2 regions of the Massilia sp. PAMC28688 genome follow, and region 2 is predicted to be linked to the other one. Evidence: riboswitches for the same ligand, from Rfam matches in the RefSeq annotation. Region 2 holds a riboswitch; the other holds the start of a gene.

Region 1 (7,927 bases), 2.1 Mb from region 2:
CTCAAGGGCGTGATTGATTCGGCCAGCGCGCTGGGACTGGCCAGCGAGGCCAGTGGCGCCATGGTGGAACGCCTGGCGCGTTTCATGGCAGCGGCGCCGGATGACGCCAGCCGCCTGCTGGACTGGCCGGACGCCTGCGCCGTGGTGGAAACGCGCCAGAAAACTTCCAGCAACTGCGTTCTGGTGGAGGAAGCGGCTGCCGTGGCAGCGGCCCTGCAGCAGCAGGTGATGAGCCTGTCGCAGGCGGTGGCCGGGATCGAGCTCGATGGCGGCGACGAACCGCGACCGGTGCCCGGAGCCAGGGCCCATCTGCGCCTGGCGTCCAGACGCGACTGATTCAGCGGCGGGCAAAAAAAAAAGGCAGGCGAGCCATGCCCGCCTGCCATCTGGTGCGGCCGGCGCCAGCGGCCGGCCGTACAGGCACCTTTACTCGTAATCGCTGATCGGTGCGCAGCCGCAGAACAGGTTCCGGTCGCCATACACGTTGTCCGCGCGGCCGACCGGCGGCCAGTACTTTTGCTTGCGCAGCGAGGCGACCGGGAAGGCTGCCACTTCGCGGCTGTACTTGTGCTCCCACACGTCGGCGGTCAGCACTTCTGCCGTGTGCGGCGCACCCTTGAGCGGATTGTCCATGCGGTCATATTCGCCGCGCTCGACCTTCACGATTTCGGCGTGGATGGTGATCATGGCTTCGATGAAGCGGTCGATCTCGGCCTTCGATTCGCTTTCGGTCGGCTCAATCATGAGGGTGCCCGGTACCGGGAAGCTCATGGTCGGTGCATGGAAGCCAAAGTCCATCAGGCGCTTGGCCACGTCTTCATTGCTGATGCCGGTGGCGTCGGTGATCGGGCGCAGGTCCAGGATGCACTCGTGCGCCACCAGGCCATCGTGGCCGGTGTACAGCACGGGGTAGTGCGGTGCCAGGCGCCGTGCAATGTAGTTGGCAGCCAGGATCGCGGTTTCGGTGGCGGCGGTCAGGCCTTCGCCGCCCATCATGGCGATATACATCCACGAAATCGGCAGGATGCTGGCCGAGCCGTACGGCGCCGCGCTGACCGCGCCGATGCCGGCTTCGTCACGGGTATAACCGCTTGAACGCTGGTTGGGCAGGAACTTGGCCAGGTGGGCGCCCACGCCGATCGGGCCCACGCCCGGTCCGCCGCCGCCGTGCGGGATGCAGAAGGTCTTGTGCAGGTTCAGGTGGCTGACGTCGCCGCCAAAGCTGCCCGGAGCTGCCACGCCGACCAGCGCATTCATGTTGGCGCCGTCGATATAGACCTGGCCCCCGTGCGAATGGATGATCTCGCACAGCTCCGTAATGCCTTCTTCAAACACGCCGTGGGTGGAAGGGTAGGTGACCATCACGCACGCCAGGTTCTCGCTGTGCTTTTCCGCCTTGGCGCGCAGGTCGTCCAGGTCCACGTTGCCGTTGTCGTCGCAGGCCGTGACCACGACCTTCATGCCCACCATGTTGGCCGATGCAGGGTTGGTGCCGTGGGCCGACGACGGGATCAGGCAAATGTTGCGGTGGCCTTCGCCACGCGATTCGTGGTAGGCCTGGATCACCAGCAGGCCGGCGTATTCACCCTGCGAACCGGCGTTGGGCTGCAGCGAAATGGCGGCGTAACCGGTGACGGCGCACAGCATCTCTTCGAGCTGGCCGATCATCTCGCGGTAGCCCACGGTCTGGGCATCCGGTGCAAACGGGTGGATGTTCGAAAATTCCGGCCAGGTGACCGGGATCATCTCGCTGGTGGCATTGAGCTTCATGGTGCACGAGCCAAGCGGGATCATGGTGCGGTCCAGCGCCAGGTCCTTGTCGGCCAGGCTGCGCAGGTAGCGCAGCATTTCGTGCTCGGCGTGGTAGCGGTTGAAGGTCGGGTGGGTCAGGTAGGCGCTGGTACGGGCCAGGTTGTCCGGGAACGCGGTCTGGGCAGCAGCTTCAAATGCGTCAAAGTCCGGTGCGGCCGGCGCGTTGGCCACGCCCTGCGCGAAGATGGACCACAGCAGGGCCAGGTCTTCGCGGGTCGTGGTTTCGTCCAGCGACACGCCCACCATGGCCTCGCCGGCGCGGCGCAGGTTCACACCCTTCGCTTCGGCTGCCGACAGCAGTTCGGCCGCGCGGCCGGTGCGGATGGTCAGGGTGTCGAAGTAAGTGCTGTTGACGATCTCATAGCCGAGCTGCCCCAGCTTGGCGGCCAGGATGTTGGTGAAGCGGTGCACGCGCTGGGCGATGCGCTCCAGCCCCTTGGGGCCGTGGTAGACCGCGTACATGCCGGCCATGACGGCCAGCAGCACCTGTGCGGTACAGATGTTGGAGGTCGCCTTTTCACGGCGGATGTGCTGTTCGCGCGTTTGCAGGGCCAGGCGGTATGCCTTGTTGCCCTGGGCGTCGATGGTCACCCCCACCAGGCGCCCGGCCATGCTGCGCTTGAATTCGTCGCGCGTGGCCAGGTAGCCGGCGTGCGGGCCGCCGAATCCGAGCGGCACGCCAAAGCGCTGGCTGTTACCTACCACCACGTCGGCGCCCCATTCGCCCGGTGGCGTGAGCAGGGTCAGGGCCAGCAGGTCGGCGGCGGCAACGACCATGGTGCCGGCCGCGTGCAGCCTTTCGACCGCGGCGCGGTAGTCGCGCACGTCGCCGTGTACGCCCGGGTACTGCAGCAGCACGCCGAAGCACGGCTCCGACAGCGTGGCGACGGCGTCGGCGGCGATCACCCGCACTTCCACGCCAATCGGGCGGGCGCGGGTCTGGATCACTTCCAGCGTCTGCGGCAGCACGTCGTCGGCCACGTAGAACACGTTCGATGCCGACTTGCCCACGCGCTGGATCAGCGTCATGGCTTCGGCGGCGGCGGTGCCTTCGTCAAGCATCGACGAATTGGCGATGCCCATGCCGGTCAGGTCGGTGATCATCTGCTGGAAGTTCAGGATCGCTTCCAGGCGGCCCTGCGAAATCTCGGGCTGGTAGGGCGTGTAGGCGGTGTACCAGGCCGGGTTTTCAAAGATGTTGCGCAGGATGACGCCGGGCGTATGGGTGTTGTAGTAGCCCTGGCCGATCATCGACTTCATGACCTTGTTCTTGGCGGCGATGCCCTTCAGTTTGGCCAGTGCGGCCTGCTCCGGCATGGGGTCGAAGAACTGGCCCAGTTCGAGCCGGCTCTTGGTACGGATATGGGCAGGGACGATGGCGTCGATCAGCGCCGCGCGCGACGGGTATCCCAGCGTCGACAGCATGGCTGCCTGTTCGCTGTCGGAGGGACCGATATGGCGCGGGATGAAGGAGTCGCGTGCTTCGAGTTGGGTCAGGCTGGAGCGGGTCATGATGTGGGAGGCCAAAGAAAGGAAAAGCGAGAGGAGTGCTGTGTGCCGCGGCGCGCACTTGCGCAGCCGCGGCGGCGAGTGGATTACTCTGCGGTGTTCTTGCCGTAGGCGGCTGCGTCGAGCAGGCCGTTGATCGAGGACGCATCGGCGGGCTTCAACTTGAACAGCCAGGCGCCGTAGGCGTCGCTGTTGATCGAGTCCGGAGCGTCGGTGACGGCGGTATTGATGGCCACGACTTCGCCCGATACCGGGGCGTAGATGTCGCTGGCGGCCTTGACCGATTCCACCACGGCGGCGTCGTCGCCGGCGCTGAAGGACTTGCCCACCTTCGGCAGTTCGACGAACACGATGTCGCCCAGGGCATCCTGCGCGTATTCGGTGATACCGACGGTGAAGGTGCCGTCGGCTTCAGCGCGTACCCACTCGTGGGACTCGGTGTACTTCAGGTCTGCAGGAATATTCATGTAAGGCTCCGGATTAAAAGATTCGATATGGGTTCGGGTCAGGCAGCGAGGATTTTACCGTTTCGCACGAAGGGCAGCTTGATTACGCTGGCGGCCAGGCGCTTGTCGCGGATTTCCACGTGAACGGTGTCGCCCACGGCGACGTCCATCGGCACCCGCGCCAGGGCGATGGCCTGCTGCATGGTGGGGCTGAAAGTGCCACTGGTGATTTCGCCTTCGCTCCCGGAGGCGCTGATGATTTTCTGGTGGGCGCGCAGGATGCCGCCTTTCTCACGCAGGATCAGGCCCACGTACTGCTGGTTCTGGCCCTGCGCCTTGAGCGCATCCTTGCCTACGAAGTCGCGCTCGGACACCAGGTCCACGGTCCACGCCAGGCCGGCGTCAAGCGGGTTGACCGTGTCGTCCATGTCCTGGCCGTACAGGTTCATGCCCGCTTCCAGGCGCAGCGTGTCGCGCGCGCCCAGGCCCGCAGGCTTGACGCCGGCCGCCAGCAGGGCATTCCACAGTGCCTCGGCCTGGGACGCGGAGAACGCCAGTTCAAAACCGTCTTCGCCCGTGTAGCCGGTGCGCGCCACCATCACGTCGCCAAACGCGGTGTCCTTGACGATGACGGCGTTAAAGGGCTTGAGCGGTTCGGACGCCTCTTTGGTGGTGGGCAGCACTTCCCACACCTTGGCACGGGCATTCGGGCCCTGCACGGCGATCAGCGCCATCGGGTCGGCACCGTCGCGGCGCTGCGTGATCGTCACGCCGCTACCGGTGGCCTCGTTACGGGCACTGATCCAGGCCACGTCCTTCTCGGCGGTGCCGGCGTTGACCACCAGGCGGAACCAGTTTTCGGCAAAGAAGTACACGATCAGGTCGTCGATGACGAAGCCCTGCTCATTGAGCATGCAGGAGTAGAGCGCCTTGCCCGGCACCTGCAGCTTGTCGACGTTATTGGCCAGCAGGCCGCGCAGGAAGGCGCGCACATTGTCGCCTTCGAGGTCGACCACGCACATGTGGGAGACATCGAACATGCCCACGTCGGTGCGCACGGCATGGTGTTCTTCGATCTGCGAGCCGTAGTTGACGGGCATGTCCCAGCCGCCAAAATCGACCATCTTGGCGCCGGCTGCGCGGTGTGCGGAATTGAGCGGGGTCGCTTTAAGCGTCATGGAATCCTCGGGCAGGTGTATAGGGGACCGCCGAACAGGTACGCAGGACCACACTGGCCCGTTGCGGGTGTTCGCGCCCCTCTGTCCTTGGTACCTGAGAGATAGCGGAGATGTTCCGCCTGCCCCTTCGGTGGGCCGCCGGCATGTGCCGCGGCCGCTCTCCAGAGTTTGATCCGCCGCGACACGCGCTGCCGACCCCTGACCGGTCCTTTTGCCTGAGAGTTTTTGGGTGATGCCCCTTCGGCGGCAGCGCGTGGCTACCCTCTCCCGATCAAGAGTGCAGAGCATATGCCAGCAGGCTGCCAAAGTCAACTTAAGAGCGCCCATCGCAGGGGGAAACCAGGGGCGAGAGAGGGCGCGCACGAATGCAGTGCGCCCGCCACGCCGGCATAGGGCGGATTTGTTAAAATTGCTCATCCCTTTTACGAGTAAAACAGCCATGACCGAACAACAAACGAAAAGTGGTACGGAAGCGTGGTTTACGCTCTCCGGTGACGTCAACAGCGATATGGTGCATCGCGTGTTCGAGAGTGTTTCGGCCATGACCGAGGCGGGCGTGGAACGGGCCCATATTCTGATCCAGTCCAACGGCGGCTACGTCAGCGATGGCCTGTGCATGTATAACTTCCTCTCCAGGGCGCCCATCGAATTCGTCATGTACAACGGCGGCGCGGTAGCGTCCATCGCCGTCATCCTGTTCCTGTCCGGTACGCGCCGCTACGCCAGCGAGACGGCGCGCTTCATGGTCCACAAGTCGCACGCCACCGCGTCGCCGGGCGCGCGCCCGGACGCGCTCAATATCATCGTCGAAGGCTTGCGGGCCGATGATGCGCGCACTGAATCCATTTTGCGCAAGCACATCGAACTGTCGCCGGAGCAGTGGGCCATTCACCAGTATTCCGACCTGCACCTCACCTCGCGCGACGCCAAGGCTGCGCGCATGATCGACGATGTGGCCGATTTTGCCCCGCCGCGGGGCGTCCATATCCGCAATATCTAGCGCCCGGTTGCCTGGCTCCCCGTTTCCTGTCGAGCCGGGCCCGGTAGACGCGCAAAAGAAAAGAGCGTTTCAACGAAAAGAGCCTGTCAACGGCGCGCCGCTGCAGACTCTTTCGATGGCTTCCTGTTTGGCACTGTAGTGGTACTGCCCGGAAACCCGGCAGTACCCAGCGGTCAGCCTGATCAGCGGTTGCCGCTGCTCTTGCTTGCGCTGCCCGAACCCGAACCGGACTGGCGCGAACCTTCCTTGTTATCGTTCTTGTGGCTCTGGCGGCCGGCTTCCACGTGCTGCTCGTGGGTGCCACCCTGGGTGCCGCCCGAGCGCGAACCGGAACCCTGGCTGCCGGACTGCTTGTTCGACGATGCGCTGTCACTTTGCTTGCTACCACCCTTGTTTTTCTGATTCGAGGCCATGTTCATTCCTTTAAGAAAGTTTGAAATGTCTTGCTCGCCTTGCGCGCCTGAATTGTTTCTCAGGCCCGTTTGGTGAACCAATGATGGGATGCCCGCAACAGGGCCGCTATCAGAAGATCGCTCGACCCGCTGTAGGAGCGCTTCCTACAGAATTGCAACAAATTGGCCAGGGTCAGAACTCTTCCCAATCCAGGTCCAGCCGGGCCATTGCCCCGCGCTGACGCTGGGGCCGCGCGGCAGGGGACGGCGCCACGACATGGATGGCGGGGGCCTTGCTGCGGGCAGTGGCCGTGCCCGCTGTTGCACGGGCGTGAGGATTGCTCGCGACCAGGTGCACAGCTGCTTTGCGCACCCCGTGTTCCGGCCCCAGGACAAAGGCGGCCGACGCGCGTGACAGGTGACCTGCTTCGTCGCGCAGCGAGGCCGCCGCCGCCGCCGATTGCTCGACCAGCGCCGCGTTCTGCTGGGTGGCCGCGTCCATGGCTGAAATGGCCTGGTTGATCTGGTCGATGCCGGCTGTCTGTTCCGCGCTGGCATGGGCAATTTCGCCAATGATGTCGGTCACCCGCTTGACGCTCGTGACGACGTCATGCATGGTCTTGCCCGCGCGCCCGGCCAGTTCCGTGCCGGCGCTGACCTTGCCCACGGAATCGTCAATCAGCAGCTTGATTTCCTGCGCCGCTGCCGCCGACCGCTGGGCCAGGCTGCGAACTTCGCCAGCCACCACGGCGAAACCGCGTCCCTGTTCGCCGGCGCGGGCCGCTTCCACTGCCGCGTTCAGGGCCAGGATGTTGGTCTGAAAAGCAATGCCGTCGATGACGTTGATGATCTCGGCAATCCGGCTCGACGATTCGTTAATGGATGCCATGGTGCAAACCACTTCGGCCACCACGGCACCGCCGCGCACTGCCACGTCGGAGGCTGAAATGGCAAGCTGGCTGGCCTGGTGCGCGTGTTCGGCATTCTGGCGGACCGTGGCCGTCAGCTGGCCCATTGAAGAGGCCGTCTCTTCGAGCGATGCCGCCTGCTCTTCCGTGCGCGCGGACAAGGACATGCTGCCGGCGGCGATCTGGCCGGCGCTGGTGGCAATGCTTTCCGTACCGCTGCGCACCTTGACAATCATGCCCGCCAGGCGTTCATTCATCTCCTGCATTGCGCCCAGCAAGATGCCGCCGGCGCCGCCCTGGTCGCTGACTTTTCCGCTCAGGTCGCCTTCCGCCACGCGCCGGGCCAGGGCGCCGGCTTCCTCCATGGGCCGATCCAGCGCCGCCTGCAGCCAGGCCCCGCCCAGCACGGCAACGAGCGTCAGGGCCACGGCCGCGCACCAGAAGGTGATGCGGGCGGTGTCGTAAATTTTTATTGCAGCACTTAACTTTTGACCGGAACCGGCCGATAACAGGGCAATCTGCTCTGCCTGGCCGAGGATCCAGAACGCCAGCGTCAGGCACGCCGCAAGCAGCGCGCCGATGCAGGCAAATAGTTTATGGCGGGTATCGAGGCGGGGCAGTGGGGACATGATGGTTTCCTTGGCAAGGTCGGTGCACCAGGAGGGCGGCCGCGCCGCCCCTG
Region 2 (7,927 bases):
TTCCGACCTGCACGAATGGCGTAACGATGGCCACACTGTCTCCTCCCGAGACTCAGCGAAGTTGAAATGTTTGTGATGATGCAATCTACCCGCGGCTAGACGGAAAGACCCCATGAACCTTTACTGTAGCTTTGCATTGGACTTTGAACCAATCTGTGTAGGATAGGTGGGAGGCTTTGAAGCGGGGACGCCAGTTCTCGTGGAGCCATCCTTGAAATACCACCCTGGTTTGTTTGAGGTTCTAACCTTGGTCCGTTATCCGGATCGGGGACAGTGCATGGTAGGCAGTTTGACTGGGGCGGTCTCCTCCTAAAGTGTAACGGAGGAGTTCGAAGGTACGCTAGATACGGTCGGACATCGTGTTGATAGTGCAATGGCATAAGCGTGCTTAACTGCGAGACTGACAAGTCGAGCAGGTACGAAAGTAGGACATAGTGATCCGGTGGTTCTGTATGGAAGGGCCATCGCTCAACGGATAAAAGGTACTCTGGGGATAACAGGCTGATTCCTCCCAAGAGTTCATATCGACGGGGGAGTTTGGCACCTCGATGTCGGCTCATCACATCCTGGGGCTGTAGCCGGTCCCAAGGGTATGGCTGTTCGCCATTTAAAGTGGTACGTGAGCTGGGTTTAAAACGTCGTGAGACAGTTTGGTCCCTATCTGCCGTGGGCGTTGGAAATTTGAAGGGGGCTGCTCCTAGTACGAGAGGACCGGAGTGGACAGACCTCTGGTGTACCGGTTGTCACGCCAGTGGCATTGCCGGGTAGCTAAGTCTGGAAGAGATAACCGCTGAAAGCATCTAAGCGGGAAACTTGCCTTAAGATGAGATTTCCCAGAGCCTTGAGCTCTTTAAAGGGTCGTTCGAGACCAGGACGTTGATAGGTCAGGTGTGGAAGTGCAGTAATGCATTAAGCTAACTGATACTAATTGCCCGTACGGCTTGTCCCTATAACCTTAGCAGGTACAGAGATAAGAATTGCGCGTGTTGCCTTGTTGTTGATATCTCGAGCACTACCCCGTAGTTCATTACTACGAATACAAAACTTACTTCTTCCAGATTCAAGGTGCAGCTGCCCCGTTGTGGAGCTGTTACCTGTACAAGTTATGCCTGATGACCATAGTAAATCGGTACCACCCCTTCCCATCCCGAACAGGACCGTGAAACGATTTTACGCCGATGATAGTGCTGCAACCAGTGTGAAAGTAGGTTATCGTCAGGCTAGTTATAAGAGAAAAACCCCGGAGCAGAAATGCCTCGGGGTTTTTTTTCGTCCGGTGAAAATATGATGACACCCTGGATTTTGCGTACCCCTCAAGCGGCGCCCGCCATGCGCCTGATCTGCTTCGCCTATGCCGGTGGCAATGCCCGCATGTACGCGCAATGGCAGGCAGCGCTTGGCCCGGAAATTGAAGTGTGGGCCGTGCAGCTGCCAGGCCGTGGTACCCGGCGCAGCGAAGAACCTTTCACCTCGCTGGCCGAATTGATTGCGGTGTTGTCAGACATCCTGCGTCCCGAGGATCAGCTGCCCTTCATGTTCTTCGGCCACAGCCTGGGTGCACTCATTGCGTTTGAACTCACGCGCCATTTCGCCGCCCATGATAGTCGGCTGCCCGATCGCCTCATGGTTTCGGCGGCCAACGCGCCGGGCCGGCGCAATCGTTCACGCGGCCTGCACACCATGGGCGACGACGAATTGATCGAGCAATTGCGGGGATTTAACGGCACGCCTCCCGCGGTCATGAAGTACCGCGAGCTGCTGGTCATGGCGCTGCCGGCCATACGCGCCGATTTTGCCGTGTCCGAAACCTATCAGTACCGCGCCGGGCCGCGCCTGCCGGTACCGCTCACGGTGCTGGCCGGCCGCGGCGATCCTTTGACAAGCAACGTGCAAATCGAGGCGTGGGCATGTGAAACAAGCGCGCCGTGCGAGGTGCACTGGTTTGACGGCGACCACTTCTTCATCAACGAACAAGAAGCTGCCGTGCTTGAGCTGATTCGCCTTAGTGTGGCTGCATCCAGTGCGAACGCTTGACGATATCGCCGATCATGTCTGCCGTTACTGCTGACAAGGTCCATCCCAGGTGGCCATGCCCGGTGTTATAAAACACGCAGGGAGATTTGCCGCGCCCGACCCGCGGCAGCATGGTCGGCATCATCGGGCGCAAACCTGCCCAGGGCACGACACTGCGGGTGTTAATGCCCGGGAAGCATTCATGGACCCAGTCGACCAGCGGCCGGATGCGGTCGGCCCGGATATCGCGATTGAAGCCATTGAATTCAGCGGTACCCGCCACGCGGAAGCGTTCATCGCCCAGCCGGCTGGTGACCAGTTTGGTCGCATCGTCCAGCAGGCTGACCGTGGGCGCCGCGGCCTGGCTGGCAGCATCGTGCAGATTGACCGTGATTGAATAGCCTTTGACGGGATAGATATTGACCCGGTCGCCCAGTGACGCGGCCAGGCTGCGGCTGGCGGTGCCGGCGCAGACCACCACGCCGTCAAAAACAGTGGTCTCTTCATCGTTACCCCGCCCGACCGAGATGCTGACGGCACTGCCGTCGGTCACCACACCGGCCACTTCACGTCCGTGCATGAAGCGCACGCCCAGGCGCTGCGCTGCATGGGCCAGGCCCACCGTGAATTTGTGGATGTCGCCGGTGGCGTCGCTGTCGGTGAAAAAGCCGCCGTAGTAGTTCCCCGCCAGGGTCGGTTCAATGGCGCGCATCTCCGACGGCGTGACTGCGCGGCGCTCAAGGCCGCCTTGTGCCAGCATGCGGGTCACGTTGGCGGCGTGGTCAAAGCTGGCCTTGTCGCGGTAGATGTGCAGGATGCCTTTGCGCTTGGCATCAAAATCAATATTCTCATCCTCCGCCCAGGCAAACAGGTGCTTGCGGGCGGCAATGGCCAGGCGCGCGGTTTCCACCGTGTTGGCGTGGTAATGCGGGATGGCGGCGATGAATTCGGCGAACCAGGACAATTTGTGCCAGCTCGGTGTCGGATTGACCAGCAAGGGCGCGTCGCGGGTGAGCATCCACTTGATGCCTTTCAGGAGCGTGGAGCTGTGATTCCATACTTCCGCATTGGAAGCGGACAGCTGGCCGCCGTTGGCAAACGAGGTTTCCATGCCGGTGTAGCGGTGCTTTTCGATGACGGTGACGGTATAGCCGCGTTTGGCGAGCGCGTACGCCGTCGTGACGCCGGTAATGCCGCCGCCGATAACTGCAATGGTTTTCATGTAGATCAGGTCCAGAAGGTCATTGAAAGGAAATCCGCACGCACCATGCGCGCAGGACACCCCCTCTGTGCTGGACCTGAGAGATTCACCGCCACGCCTGTGCGGTTTGCTCCTTCGGTGCATCGGGTGACGAGATCCGATGGCTCTTCAGAGTGCATGTGCAATATCGGTCCCTGGGCCTGAGAGATTCCGGGGCGGTTGCTCCTTCGGCGCTGCCGCATGCGGCAGACTCTCCCGATATCGCGTTGGCATTGCGCCAACAACGCGGCAAGCTTAAACCACTGCCGTCCAAATCCCAAGCCTTATTTGCTAGGTCTCGCCGCTGAGGTAGCCGCTGTTGCTTTCCCGGCAGCGTTTGCGCTCGAACCATGGGAAGGCCAGCCAGAGACCGACCAGCACAAACACGGTCGCCAGCGCGCCCGCGATGCTCACGTCAAGCTTGCGCGTGGCCACGAAGATCACGGTGAACATATCCAGCGCCAGGCCGGCGGCCAGTGGCCACAGCGCCGAGCGCAGCAGGGCAGCGGAGCGCTTGATCATCCGGCGCGACACGTATGCCGGCCCCACGATGCGGTAATAAATGGCGGGCGTCATCACCAGCGCCACCGCCAGGATGACCATGGCCAGGCTGACCAGGTGGCAGGTCACTGCGAACGCGGGCAAGCCGCCAAAGCGTTCACTGAACACGGCAATGGTCTGGAAACCAAACAGCGCCTGCACACCGGGAAGAATGACGCGCGCCTCTTCGATAATGTCGCGCATCTCTTCATGAAAATTATTTGTCTCTTGTGCTTTTTCCATGAACGAACAGTACCGGTATTCCTCCTGGTCATCAATAGCGCACTGTTGAACTGCGCCCGAACACGTTGAGTCCAATCAATGCAGCTTGTCAGCGGCTTCGTAGTATTGCCTTTCGATCGTGCGTTGATGTTTTCTGACAGGGGTGGCCATGATGAGAAGCGGCAGATGGGCAGTGCGGGCAGTGGCGGCGGCGATCTGCCTGATGGGCAGCGGCTGCGGCCGGGTGGAGCTGGCCTTTGGCGAGGCGCCCCGGCACAGCCAGGTACAGGCGGACATCACGCGCACCAGTTACGGGCTGGCCCACATCCGGGCTGACGATTTCCGGGGCCTGGGATACGGGCTGGCATATGCCTACGCCCAGGATAATCTGTGCATGTTCGCGGACACCCTGCTGACAGTGCGTGGCGAACGGTCCCGCTATTTCGGCCCCGCCGCATCGGCAACGGAGCCTGCCAACGGCGAGTATGGTGCCGCCATTTATTACGTCAAGCTCAACAACCTCGACAGCGATTTCTTTTTCAAGGGCTATCTCGACATCGAGCAATTGCGCGCCGGCTATGCGGCAGGCAGCCGGGACACGCAGGAACTGCTGGAAGGCTACGTCATCGGCTACAACCGCTATCTGAAAGACCACGCGGGGCGCTACCCGGCGGCGTGCAACAACGCGGCCTGGGTCAAGCCGATCACGGTCGACGACATGTACCGGGTGCTGGCAGAAAAAGCCCTGCACGCTACGGGCGAAGTGTTCGCCCAGGAATTTGTGAACGGGGGACGATCCCCCGGGCAGGCACTCCCGTCCGCGCCGGCCGGACCCGCCAACGGGGCCCTGCTGCAGGAGCGGCTGCGCCGCCTGACGCGGGAGCAGCTGGGCAGCAACGCGCTGGCCATCGGCAGCGACTTGAGTGCCACGGGGCGCGGCCTGTTGTTGGGCAATCCTCATTACCCGTGGACCAGTACCGACCGCTTCTACCAGGCGCACCTTACCGTGCCCGGGAGCTACGATGCCATGGGCGTGATTCTGGGGGGCATTCCCCTGGTCGTGATTGGCTTTAACAGGGACGTGGCCTGGAGTCATACCGTGACCGCCGCCGTCCACTTCACCACGTTCAAGCTTGCGCTGGACGGGCGCGACCCGGCCGGCACCACCTACCTCATTGACGGGGTGGCCGAAAAGATGAGCAGCCGCCAAGTATCCGTGGATGTGCGTGAGGCGGACGGGAGCATGACTGCGCGCAGCAAGACCTTTTATTTCAGTCGCCACGGGGCAGTTGTCGTATGGCCTGCTGCCGGCCTGGGATGGACTGCCAGTGAAGTGACGGTACTGGGCGACCCCAACCGCAACAATACGCGCCTCATGGACCAATGGCTGGGCATTGGTCGGGCACAAAGCGTTGCGGAACTCAAGTCCGCGCTCGATCGGACGGCGGGACTGCCGTGGGTGAACACGGTGGCGGCAGACCGGCACGGCAACACCCTGTATGCGGACGCCAGTGTCGTGCCGCACATGGAAACAGCAAAGTTCCTGTCGGATTGCTTGCTGTTCGAACCGTTGCTGACCTTTGACGGAACACGATCGGCATGTGGCTGGGGCAGCGATCCGGATACACCACCCGGCATCTTCTCACCAGCGCGCGCACCCTTTGCCATGCGTACGGATTATGCAGGCAACTCCAATGATTCCTATTGGCTCAACAATGCCCGGGCCTTGCTGACCGGACCTGCGCCCTACGGCTACTCACCCCTGTATGGCCCGGTCAACGCTGCGCAATCGCTGCGCACCCGCATAGGATTTGTGCAGCTGGAGGAACAGATCGCGCAGCGCGGCCGCTTGCAGCTGCAGGACTTGCAGGAACTGGCGTTTGCCAACCGCATCCATGCCGCCGAGCTGGTCCTGCCCGACTTGCTGCCGCACTGCCTGGCGTCGTCCGATGCGCAGGTGCGGGCCGGCTGCGCCGCATTGGCCGGCTGGGACCGGCGGGCCAATCTGGAAAGCCGGGGCGCCGTCCTGTTTCGCGAATTCTGGCTGCAGGTTGCCAATGCTCCGGGCAAGTGGGCAGTGCCGTTCGATCCCCGCGATCCTGTCCACACGCCGCGCGCTCTGGCTGCGGGCCTTGTCCCTGACATGCTGGCTTCGCTCAAGCGGAGCGTGCAGAAACTGGAGATGCTGGGCGTCCCCCTGGATGGGCCGCTCGGGCAGTACCAGAGTGACACGCGCGGCGGTGTCCGGGTGCCAATTCACGGGGGCATCGGCAATGTCGATGGTTCCTACAATTCCCTGACCATGGGCTCGCCGCTGCGGGCCACTGGGTACGAGAACGTGATCTGGGGCACGAGTTACGTGCAGACGGTCACCTTTGACCACAAGGGGCCGGTGGCCGAGGGCATGCTGGTGTATGGGCAATCCGTGGACCCTGCGTCACCGCATTATGGCGACCAGGTGCCGCTGTTTTCGCGCAAGCAGTTTATCGCGCTGCCATTCTGGCCGGAAGACATGAAGGCGGACCCCCAGTACAAGGTCATGCGCATCGCGGAATAGGTGAGAAAGCGCTTGCGGACCGGGACGCGGCTTGCTATAGTTCGCCTCCCCGAACGAAACGTTAACGAAATCAAGTAGTTAGCAAGCCGTCAGGGAGTGTCGAAAACGACGCTGTAATAAAAAAGGGAGTTGACGAGAATCGCGAAACGCTGCATAATCTCACCTCTCTGCTGCAACGAACACAACGCTTCGTAGCCTGCAGCAAGGCAGTACCGAATAAGTTCTTTAAAAATTAACAGTCGATAAGTGTGGGCGTTTGATGAAGGTGCCAACAGAGCGAAAGCGATGTTGAATACTTAAATTATCAAATGTTCACAAGAAAGAAATATAGGCGCTACGAAAGTAGTGGCCTGTCAGTATTTTGAGTGAGCGAATTCGGACCAATGGGACGAATTCGGGCAGAAATGCCCGACAAACAGAGATTGAACTGAAGAGTTTGATCCTGGCTCAGATTGAACGCTGGCGGCATGCCTTACACATGCAAGTCGAACGGCAGCGCGGGGCAACCTGGCGGCGAGTGGCGAACGGGTGAGTAATATATCGGAACGTACCCTGGAGTGGGGGATAACGTAGCGAAAGTTACGCTAATACCGCATACGATCTAAGGATGAAAGTGGGGGATCGCAAGACCTCATGCTCCTGGAGCGGCCGATATCTGATTAGCTAGTTGGTGGGGTAAAGGCCTACCAAGGCATCGATCAGTAGCTGGTCTGAGAGGACGACCAGCCACACTGGAACTGAGACACGGTCCAGACTCCTACGGGAGGCAGCAGTGGGGAATTTTGGACAATGGGCGCAAGCCTGATCCAGCAATGCCGCGTGAGTGAAGAAGGCCTTCGGGTTGTAAAGCTCTTTTGTCAGGGAAGAAACGGTGAGGGCTAATATCCCTTGCTAATGACGGTACCTGAAGAATAAGCACCGGCTAACTACGTGCCAGCAGCCGCGGTAATACGTAGGGTGCAAGCGTTAATCGGAATTACTGGGCGTAAAGCGTGCGCAGGCGGTTTTGTAAGTCTGTCGTGAAATCCCCGGGCTCAACCTGGGAATTGCGATGGAGACTGCAAGGCTAGAATCTGGCAGAGGGGGGTAGAATTCCACGTGTAGCAGTGAAATGCGTAGAGATGTGGAGGAACACCGATGGCGAAGGCAGCCCCCTGGGTCAAGATTGACGCTCATGCACGAAAGCGTGGGGAGCAAACAGGATTAGATACCCTGGTAGTCCACGCCCTAAACGATGTCTACTAGTTGTCGGGTTTTAATTAACTTGGTAACGCAGCTAACGCGTGAAGTAGACCGCCTGGGGAGTACGGTCGCAAGATTAAAACTCAAAGGAATTGACGGGGACCCGCACAAGC

The links. Region 2 has a riboswitch for glycine ahead of KY495_RS10085 (D-amino acid dehydrogenase). Riboswitches for the same ligand answer to the same signal wherever they lie in the genome.
Region 1: another riboswitch for glycine. It lies ahead of gcvT (glycine cleavage system aminomethyltransferase GcvT); the one in region 2 lies ahead of KY495_RS10085 (D-amino acid dehydrogenase).

The regions. Positions count from the first base shown of each region.
Region 1 is NZ_CP080378.1:4,374,729-4,382,655, forward strand. Features, by position in the region: gene KY495_RS19505 (methyl-accepting chemotaxis protein) at 1-336, shown strand, start outside; gene gcvP (aminomethyl-transferring glycine dehydrogenase) at 427-3,324, opposite strand; gene gcvH (glycine cleavage system protein GcvH) at 3,408-3,788, opposite strand; gene gcvT (glycine cleavage system aminomethyltransferase GcvT) at 3,827-4,945, opposite strand; glycine riboswitch at 5,017-5,120, opposite strand; glycine riboswitch at 5,139-5,225, opposite strand; gene KY495_RS19525 (ATP-dependent Clp protease proteolytic subunit) at 5,385-5,945, shown strand; gene KY495_RS19530 (hypothetical protein) at 6,128-6,358, opposite strand; gene KY495_RS24130 (methyl-accepting chemotaxis protein) at 6,531-7,874, opposite strand.
Region 2 is NZ_CP080378.1:2,243,836-2,251,762, forward strand. Features, by position in the region: rRNA gene KY495_RS10070 (23S ribosomal RNA) at 1-949, shown strand, start outside; rRNA gene rrf (5S ribosomal RNA) at 1,109-1,221, shown strand; gene KY495_RS10080 (thioesterase II family protein) at 1,285-2,034, shown strand; gene KY495_RS10085 (D-amino acid dehydrogenase) at 2,003-3,235, opposite strand; glycine riboswitch at 3,393-3,482, opposite strand; gene KY495_RS10090 (DUF6328 family protein) at 3,545-3,997, opposite strand; gene KY495_RS10095 (penicillin acylase family protein) at 4,185-6,572, shown strand; rRNA gene KY495_RS10100 (16S ribosomal RNA) at 6,997-7,927, shown strand, end outside.